One region of the Priestia sp. YIM B13491 genome, then DNA from elsewhere that is predicted to be linked to it. Evidence: riboswitches for the same ligand, from Rfam matches in the RefSeq annotation. Region 1 holds a riboswitch; the other holds the start of a gene.
What was found. A riboswitch is a leader RNA that binds a small molecule or an ion and turns the genes downstream of it on or off. The one in region 1 is predicted to bind S-adenosylmethionine.
Positions count from the first base shown of each region.

Region 1 (4,421 bases):
GCTCTGTTTTTTTCGCAATCGAACCTGCCACAATATTTACTTCGTTTGTTTTAGCAAACTGAGAGATTAATTGCTTGGCTTGCTGCCCTTCATCATCTGCAATTTCGTCTAGCCGAGTCAAATCATAAGCTGTATCCCATAGCTCAGGAAGCACAAGGATATCAGGGTTTTCTTTCAGGGCTTCCGTCATTTTTTGTTCGATATATTTTCGGTTTTTAGTTGGGTTTCCAAACGCAATATCAAGCTGTAAACACGTAATTTTTACACTCACTTTATCATCCGTCCTTTTTTTAGTAGTTGAAAAAAATGACTTTACAAGTTGAGTATTACAATATATTATTTGTGACTAGAATTTCAAGAATTTTTTGAGAAGGTGTGCGATGATGAAACAATTTGAGCAATCGGAACTATTAAAAAGTTTACCAAAACAATTTTTTGCATCACTTGTAGGCAAGGTAGGAAAAGTAATGGCCCAAGGGCACGACGTTATTAACTTAGGGCAGGGAAATCCCGATCAGCCTACTCCTTCACATATTGTAGAAACACTGCAAAAAGCAAGTGCTAATCCTATGCATCATAAATATTCTCCATTTCGGGGGCACCAGTTTTTAAAAGAGGCCGTTGCGACTTTTTATAAACGAGAATATGGCGTTGATGTGGATCCCGAAAAAGAAGTAGCTATTTTGTTTGGCGGGAAAGGTGGACTTGTAGAAATCCCGCAGTGCTTATTAAACCCTGGAGATACGGTGCTGGTTCCCGATCCTGGATATCCTGATTACTGGTCTGGAGTAGAGCTTGCAAAGGCAAAGATGGAAGTGATGCCGCTCACGGCTGAAAATCATTTTCTACCCGTATACGAAGAGATAAGTGAACGTGCTAAAGAACAGGCAAAGCTCATGTTTTTAAACTATCCGAATAATCCTACTGGTGCAGTAGCAACGGCAGAATTTTTTGAAGACACCGTGGCGTTTGCTGCCAAGCACGATATTTGTGTGGTACACGACTTTGCCTACGGAGCAATTGGATTTGATGGTAAAAAGCCAATCAGTTTTTTACAGACTCCTGGTGCAAAAGAGACGGGAATTGAAATTTATACTCTTTCTAAAACGTATAACATGGCGGGATGGCGAGTTGGATTTGCTGTAGGAAATGCAAGTGTTGTAGAAGCTATTAATCTTCTTCAAGATCATATGTATGTCAGTCTCTTTGGGGCGGTTCAAGAGGCAGCAGCCGCAGCTCTGTTAGAATCTCAACAATGTGTGAATGATTTAGTTAAGCGCTATGAATCTAGACGCAATACCTTTATTCAAGGGCTTCGAGAAATTGGTTGGGATGTTACATCTCCAGCGGGCTCCTTTTTTGCATGGCTAAAAGTTCCTGAAGGATATACTTCTGAACAGTTTTCAGATTTACTTCTTGAAAAAGCTCACGTTGTAGTGGCGCCTGGAGTAGGCTTTGGAACATATGGTGAAGGCTATGTGCGCGTAGGACTGCTGACGGATGAAGAGCGTATGAGAGAAGCCGTATCTCGAATAAAAAAATTAAATTTATTTTAAAAACGCATTGACAATCCTTTTTGAGTTGGCTTAATATGTAAGAAGTTAACGAGATTAATAACCGATAAATCCTAGCGGTATTTTTTATTTAGTATATAATCTATGAATTTAATTTAAATAAATAGCAACTTTCTTATTAAGAGTAGGTGGAGGGACTAGCCCGATGAAGCCCGGCAACCGACTTAACGCATGTTAAGCACGGTGCTAATTCTTGCAGCAGCAGCTGAGAGATAAGAAGAGCAACGAAAGCCTCTTCTTAATCACAGAAGAGGCTTTTTTATTAACGATATTAAACAGCAAGGGAGTTTTTAGCATAATGAGTGAAATCGTTGCAAGCTACTTACTACATGATAATAAAGGAAATTTTTATAAAAAAGCGGAAGGAATTGCTTTAGGACTAACCGTCGGCTCATGGACAGATCTGCCGCTTTTAGATCAACAGCAGCTTCAAAAGCATAAAGGGCGCGTCGTGTCCGTAACTGAGCTTCAAGATTGCGAACGTGTAAACGGATATTTAGGCGGAGAAATTAAGCAGGCAATTGTCAAAATTGCTTATCCAACTGCCAACTTTTCAAGAGATTTACCGGCTATTTTAGTTACGGTTTTCGGAAAACTATCACTTGATGGAAAAGTGAAATTATTAGACTTGGATTTTCCTGATGAATTATTAGCTCAATTCCCAGGACCGCGCTTTGGAATAGAAGGTATCCGAGAGAAACTAGGCGTTTACGACCGTCCGCTTGTGATGAGTATTTTTAAAGGCGTGATTGGAAGAGATATGACGTACTTAACAACTCAGCTGCGTGAGCAAGCGCTTGGCGGAGTGGATTTGGTTAAAGACGATGAGATTTTGTTTGATAGTGAACGAACACCTTTTGAAGCTCGCGTTACAGAAGGGAAAAAAGTACTGAATGAAGTATACGAAAAAACGGGACACCGCACGCTGTATGCTGTTAATTTAACGGGTCGAACGTTTGAATTAAAAGAAAAAGCGAGAAAAGCAGCTGAGCTAGGAGCCGATGCTCTTTTATTCAATGTATTTGCTTACGGGTTAGACGTACTGCAGGCACTTCGAGAAGACGATGAAATTAACTTGCCGATTATGGCACACCCAGCTGTTAGCGGAGCGCTTACGCCATCAGAGTTTTACGGTTTTTCAAATTCATTACTGCTTGGAAAGCTATTGCGTTTAGCCGGAGCGGATTTCTCTCTGTTTCCATCACCATACGGAAGCGTAGCGCTTTCTCTTGAAGATACGACAGGCATTGCCTACGAATTAACGCGTCCTGTATACAAATATAAGCAGTCTTTCCCGGTTCCTTCAGCAGGAATTCATCCTGGAATGGTACCGCAGCTTGTGAAGGACTTTGGAATCGACAGCATTATTAATGCAGGAGGCGGAGTTCACGGTCATCCAGAGGGAGCTATCGGAGGAGGAAAAGCATTCCGTGCGGCGATAGATGCAGTACTCTCTCATCAAACATTAGCCGAAAAAGCTGAAGAATCAAAAGAGTTGCAAAAAGCTTTGCAACTATGGGGAACAGTAGAGGTGAAAGCATGACATCGTTAAAAATCTTTTGTGACTTTGATGGAACAATTACAAATAGCGATAACATTATTGCTATTATGAAACAATTTGCTCCTCCGGAGTGGGAAAGTATTAAAGACGACGTGTTGGCACAGCGCGTCTCCATTCAAGAAGGAGTAGGGCAAATGTTTGCCTTGCTCCCCGTGGAATTAAAAGAAGATATTATTTCTTATATTTTAGAGACGTCTGCTATTCGAGATGGATTTGATGATTTTATTGCCTATACAAAAGAGCACCATATTCCGCTTTATATTGTAAGCGGAGGAATTGACTTTTTTGTAAAACCACTTTTGGGAAATCGAGTTGCAGAGGAAATGCTCTACTGCAACGGATCTGATTTTTCCGGTGAGCATATTTCCATTACGTGGCCTCATACATGTGATAAACAGTGTACAAATGACTGCGGCTGCTGTAAGCCAACGATTATTCGCCATCTTGCAGATGAAAGAGATCATACGGTCGTTATTGGCGATTCCATTACGGATTTGCAGGCTGCCAAATTAGCTGATACGGTCATTGCACGTGACTTTTTAATTGAAAAATGTGAAGAGCTATCTCTACCGTATCGTCCTTTTTCTACTTTTTATGATGTAATTCATCATTTACAAGAATTAACAGAAGAGGTGAAAGCATGAGTATCATGGCTCAGCAAAGGTTGCATGAGCTTGCGGATATAAAAGATGAGCTGGCAGAGCGCGATTGGTTCTTCGGTACAAGCGGAAACTTAGCAATTAAAGTGGACCAAAATCCAACAACTTTCTTTGTATCAGCAAGTGGAAAAGATAAACGAAAACGTACAAATGAAGATTTTTTATTAGTTGATCAATACGGAAAGCCTGCAGAAGACACGCATTTAAAGCCTTCTGCTGAAACGCTTCTGCACGTTAAGATTTACAATTTAACGAATGCTGGGTGCAGCCTTCATGTACATACAATCGACAATAACGTGATCTCCGAACTGTACGGAGATGAAGGCGTTATTTCATTCAAAGGTCAAGAAATTATTAAGGCGCTAGGTATTTGGGAAGAAGATGCGGAAATTACTGTTCCGATTATTCCGAATTACGCAGATATTCCGACACTAGCAGAAGAGTTTTCTCATCATATAAAAGGCGATCAAGGCGCGATTTTGATTCGTAACCACGGGATTACGGTATGGGGGAAAAATGCATTTGAAACAAAAAAAGCGCTAGAAGCCTATGAATTTCTATTTAGCTACCACGTCAAATTACTGTCACTTAAAGGCATTAAGCCAAAGGTGCATTTATAAAAGGAGG
Region 1 is NZ_JBHZOR010000002.1:269,187-273,607, reverse strand. Features, by position in the region: gene ACFX4E_RS07590 (carbon-nitrogen family hydrolase) at 1-271, opposite strand, end outside; gene ACFX4E_RS07585 (pyridoxal phosphate-dependent aminotransferase) at 384-1,556, shown strand; SAM riboswitch class I at 1,687-1,793, shown strand; gene mtnW (2,3-diketo-5-methylthiopentyl-1-phosphate enolase) at 1,873-3,117, shown strand; gene ACFX4E_RS07575 (2-hydroxy-3-keto-5-methylthiopentenyl-1-phosphate phosphatase) at 3,114-3,779, shown strand; gene ACFX4E_RS07570 (methylthioribulose 1-phosphate dehydratase) at 3,776-4,414, shown strand.

Region 2 (4,421 bases), on a different contig from region 1:
AGGAAATAGTCAAAAAGACGTAGTATACGTGATTCGAATGGTGAGCTTTGCTTTAATTATTATCCCGCCTATGAGTCTATTACGAGGCTACTTTCAAGGTAACCAGTCCATGGGACCATCCGCGCTAAGTACAATTATTGAACAAATAGTGCGCGTGCTGTTTATTTTAGCAGGAGCATACGCTGTTATTCACCTTTTTCATAGCACGATGACAAAAGCTGTTGGAATCGGTACGTTTGGAGCGTTTGTTGGAGGCGTAGGGGGTATAGGAATTCTCGGTGCGACTTATCTAAAACGCAAGCGGCTGATTATGAAGGAAGTAAACAGCGGAAAGAATAATAAATTCATTTCGTTCTCTTCAATGTTCAAAGAGCTTGTGACGTACGCTGTTCCATTTGTCTTAGTTGGTTTAGCGATTCCAATCTATCAAAATATTGATACGTTTACGATTAACATCCTTTTTCAATCAATAGGGTATGGACAAGCTAAAGCCGAAATAATCAACTCTGTCATTGGATTAGCTCAGATTTTAGTGATGGTGCCGGTATCGCTAGCCACCGCCTTCAGCATGTCGCTGATTCCCGGCATTACATCTTCTTTTGTGCAGGGAAATTTACGAGAAGTAAAAGGAAAGATTACAAAAACGCTGCAACTGCTGTTATTTTTTACTCTTCCTGCTGCTGTGGGGCTTTGTTTATTAGGCAAGCCGGTATATATGATGATTTTTGGAGCAAAAAACAGTCCTGAAATCGGTGGAGTTGTTTTACAATGGTACGCGCCTGCTGCCGTTTTATTTGCTCTTTTTACAGTAACAGCCGCAATTCTCCAAGGAATTAATCAGCAAAAGAAGCTAATTTTAGGCTTGGGCTTAGGAATTGTTGTGAAGCTAGTATTAAACGTACTGTTGGTTTCAAGCTTAAAAGAAATTGGACCGGTTGTCGCGACTTACGGAGGGTATGGTGTATCGGTTATATATAACTTTTATTTAATTGAAAAATCCATTTCTTACCGAGTTCAATCACTGGGACAAGCTGCGTTGACACCTGTTTTATTAGTAAGTGTGATGTCAGCCGCTGTGATTATCGGCAATTATACTTCTCACTATTTTTTAGAAAATAAGCTGTCTGCATCTTCACTTGCAATTAGTACATCTTGTATTTCAATTGCTTTAGGTGCTGCCGTGTATCTAGGACTTGGCGTAAAAACAAGTTTAGGGCAATCCGTTGTATTAAATAGAAGAAAAAGAATGTAAAGGAGAGAAAGTAGTGTCAAAACGATTTGTACTAACCGTAGCGGCTGGAGGATGTATAATAATTTCCGGCGCGCTGCTGCTATTAAATTGGGAAAGAGTGTTTGGAGATTATCGTCCCATTCAAACAGCAACAGCTGTATTCAAGTTAGAAGTGGGAAGTCAAGATGTAGCAAAGACTACGGATTCAGATGATGCTCTTCACTATATGGTTAAAAAAGGGCATTTAGATGAATATATTCAACTGATGAATGAAAAAGGCTATGTGTTAAAAGAAAAAGACATTAATCATAACCGACTTGTTTTTAACGATGGACAAGAGGATGAGCAAATTTACTACAAGCGCTTTGCTAGGAAGTATACGATGATTGATGGAGAAGGGTAAAAGCATTCACTGAGAATAACTACATACTAAAATCATTAAAAGAAAACACCACCTTGCGAATAAAAGGGGGTGTTTTTTAGTTAGGTTATCTTATCTTAGTTTCGCTCTTGCTATACCTGTTACGACCATACTAGTAATAAAAATAACTACGATTCCAACATTGGTTGGGTTATCAAAAAAGATTTTTGAAACCGCCAAAGCGATAATGAGTCCAATAGCTACTCCAGATAATTCTTTTATCAATTTCAACGTTAACACCTCTTAAAAAATATCGCTCAGGAAAAGTCTAACATTCTTGGTAAAGTGTTTTCAATCGATAGTGGATTAACAAAAGAGATGTAATAAAAGTGCTCTGCTACACATGATCCTTCTAGAAGACTAGCAGACTTACCGTAAGCGCTTTGCTAGGAGGCATACGATGATTAATTTAGAAGGTTGATCTGTATTTTAGTAGACTAAAACCGTATAATCCTATCTGTTTTTAAAGTTTTTTTGCGTAAAAAAAGAAAAATAATATTGACAATTGTTAAAAAACTATTAATATTGACTATATTACATAAAACAAATAGCTATTGTTTTCCTTATCAAGAGAGGTGGAGGGACTGGCCCTGTGAAACCCGGCAACCGCTGTCTATGACAGAATGGTGCCAAATCCTTAAGAACAGTATGTTCTTGAAGATGAGGAAGAGACGTTTGGTTAACGAGCTCTTCCTTTATATAAAGGAAGAGCTTTTTTTATATTATAGGGGGAGTAAGTTAAATGAAGAAGTTTCTTATTTTAGCCGTTGCGCTTGTACTACTCGTAACTGGCTGTCAGTCAAAAAGCACAAAAAGCAGTGGAAGTGAAGAGAAAGGAAAGAAGCGAATTGCTCTTGTTTTACCTGAAAAGATTGGAGTTAACCCGTTTTTTCAACAAATGGATGATGGAGCAAAACGCGCTGGAAAGAAGTATAACATTGATATAAAGACAATTGAATCCACGGACCAAGCAGCCATTGAAAGTAATTTGCGTGCTGCCGTAGCAGAAAATTATGATTTGATTATTACATCTTCTTTTGAATCCGAAGATGCGTTGAAAAAAGTAGCTCAAGAAAACCCGCAGCGTCAATTTGCGATTATTGATACAGTGGTCGATTTACCAAATGTAAGAAGCGTTGTATTCCGTGAACAAGAAGCTTCATATTTATTAGGAGCAGCAGCAGGATTGGTTACAAAAACGAATAAAGTAGGAATGGTTGCAGCAGATGATATTCCATTATTAAAAAAATGGACGGTAAGCTTTAAAGAAGGATTACAATCAACAAACCCCAAAGCCGAGTTTCTAGTAAACTACGTTGGAAGCTTCTCTGATCCAGCTAAAGCAAAAGAACTTGCTATTTTACAGGCTTCAAAAGGAGCTGACTTTATCGCCGGAGCTTCAGCGGTAGGCGACTTGGGTGTATTTGAAGCAGCAAAAGAAAAGGGTTTTTATACGGCTGGCCAAGATATTGACCGTACGGAAGTAGATCCTGAGCATATCGTTTTATCGCAGTTAAAAGGATCTGATGCGGCTGCTTATGAAACGGTAGAAGCACTCGCAAATGACAAATTTAAATCGGGCGTAGTGACATACGGCTTAAAAGAAAAAGGTGTTGGGTTAACGTATGTGACTCAAGACAGCAAGACACCTCTTAATGACTTTGTAGGGCAAGATGTAATTGATCAATTAAAAGAAATTAAAGATTCGATTATTGATGGAAAAACCGTGGTAAAAGATCCGTTAGCCAAGTGAGTTGAAAAGAGAAGTCGAGTAAGGCTGGCTTCTCTTTCTTATTTTTGAAAAAATCCTAAAGTGGAAAGGAGCAATGAATGGAATGAGTGAGCTGCTGCAGTTAACGAATTTGACGAAAAAATACGGTTCGTTTTTAGCGAATGATAACGTGTCATTTACGCTGAAAAAAGGCGAGGTTCACGCGCTGGTTGGAGAAAATGGCGCTGGGAAAACGACGTTAATGAGGATGCTTTACGGAATGGAAAAGCCGAGTTCAGGAAGTATTCAGCTACATGGGAAAACCGTCTCGTTTTCATCTCCTGCAGATGCCATTAAAAACGGAATAGGCATGGTGCATCAGCATTTTATGGTTTTTCCTCATTTTACAGTGGCTGAAAACATTGTCTTGGGGCATGAGCCAAAGAAAGGCCTCTTTTTTAATAGAAGGCAGGCGAAAGCAGATGTACAGCAATTAACCGAAACGTATCAAATTTCAGTAGATGTTCATAAAAAAGTAAAGCATTGCTCGATTGGAGAACAGCAAAAAATTGAAATTTTAAAAGTGCTGTATCAAGGAGCAGAAAACATTATTTTAGACGAGCCTACCGCCGTTCTTACTCCTCATGAAGTGAAGGAACTATTAAAAACAATCCGTTTTTTAGCTTCTCAAGGTAAAAGTATCGTTATTATTACACATAAGCTGCAAGAAGTGATGGAAGTAGCGGACCGCATTACGGTTCTTCGAAATGGTAAAGTAGCCGGCGTCACAAGTAAAGAAGATACCAATGCTCACCACCTAGCCAGGCTGATGGTAGGGCGAGAATTAAAAGAGCGTCCTGCAAGAATGCCATCAAAAGGTACCTCTCATTTAAACGTACAAAATCTCTTTCTAAAAGGAAAAGGACAAAAAAACGTATTGCAAAATGTGTCTCTTCACGTTTCTGCGGGCGAAATTGTCGGTATTGCAGGCGTGTCGGGAAATGGACAATCAGAGCTGCTTCAAGCCATTGCTGGATTAGTAGAAACAGATAGTGGCA
Region 2 is NZ_JBHZOR010000001.1:1,079,057-1,083,477, forward strand. Features, by position in the region: gene ACFX4E_RS05580 (putative polysaccharide biosynthesis protein) at 1-1,252, shown strand, start outside; gene ACFX4E_RS05585 (hypothetical protein) at 1,266-1,634, shown strand; gene ACFX4E_RS05590 (hypothetical protein) at 1,725-1,883, opposite strand; SAM riboswitch class I at 2,213-2,319, shown strand; gene ACFX4E_RS05595 (BMP family lipoprotein) at 2,395-3,405, shown strand; gene ACFX4E_RS05600 (ABC transporter ATP-binding protein) at 3,488-4,421, shown strand, end outside.
Region 2: linked by a shared signal. The riboswitch ahead of ACFX4E_RS05595 (BMP family lipoprotein) and the one ahead of mtnW (2,3-diketo-5-methylthiopentyl-1-phosphate enolase) in region 1 are both predicted to bind S-adenosylmethionine.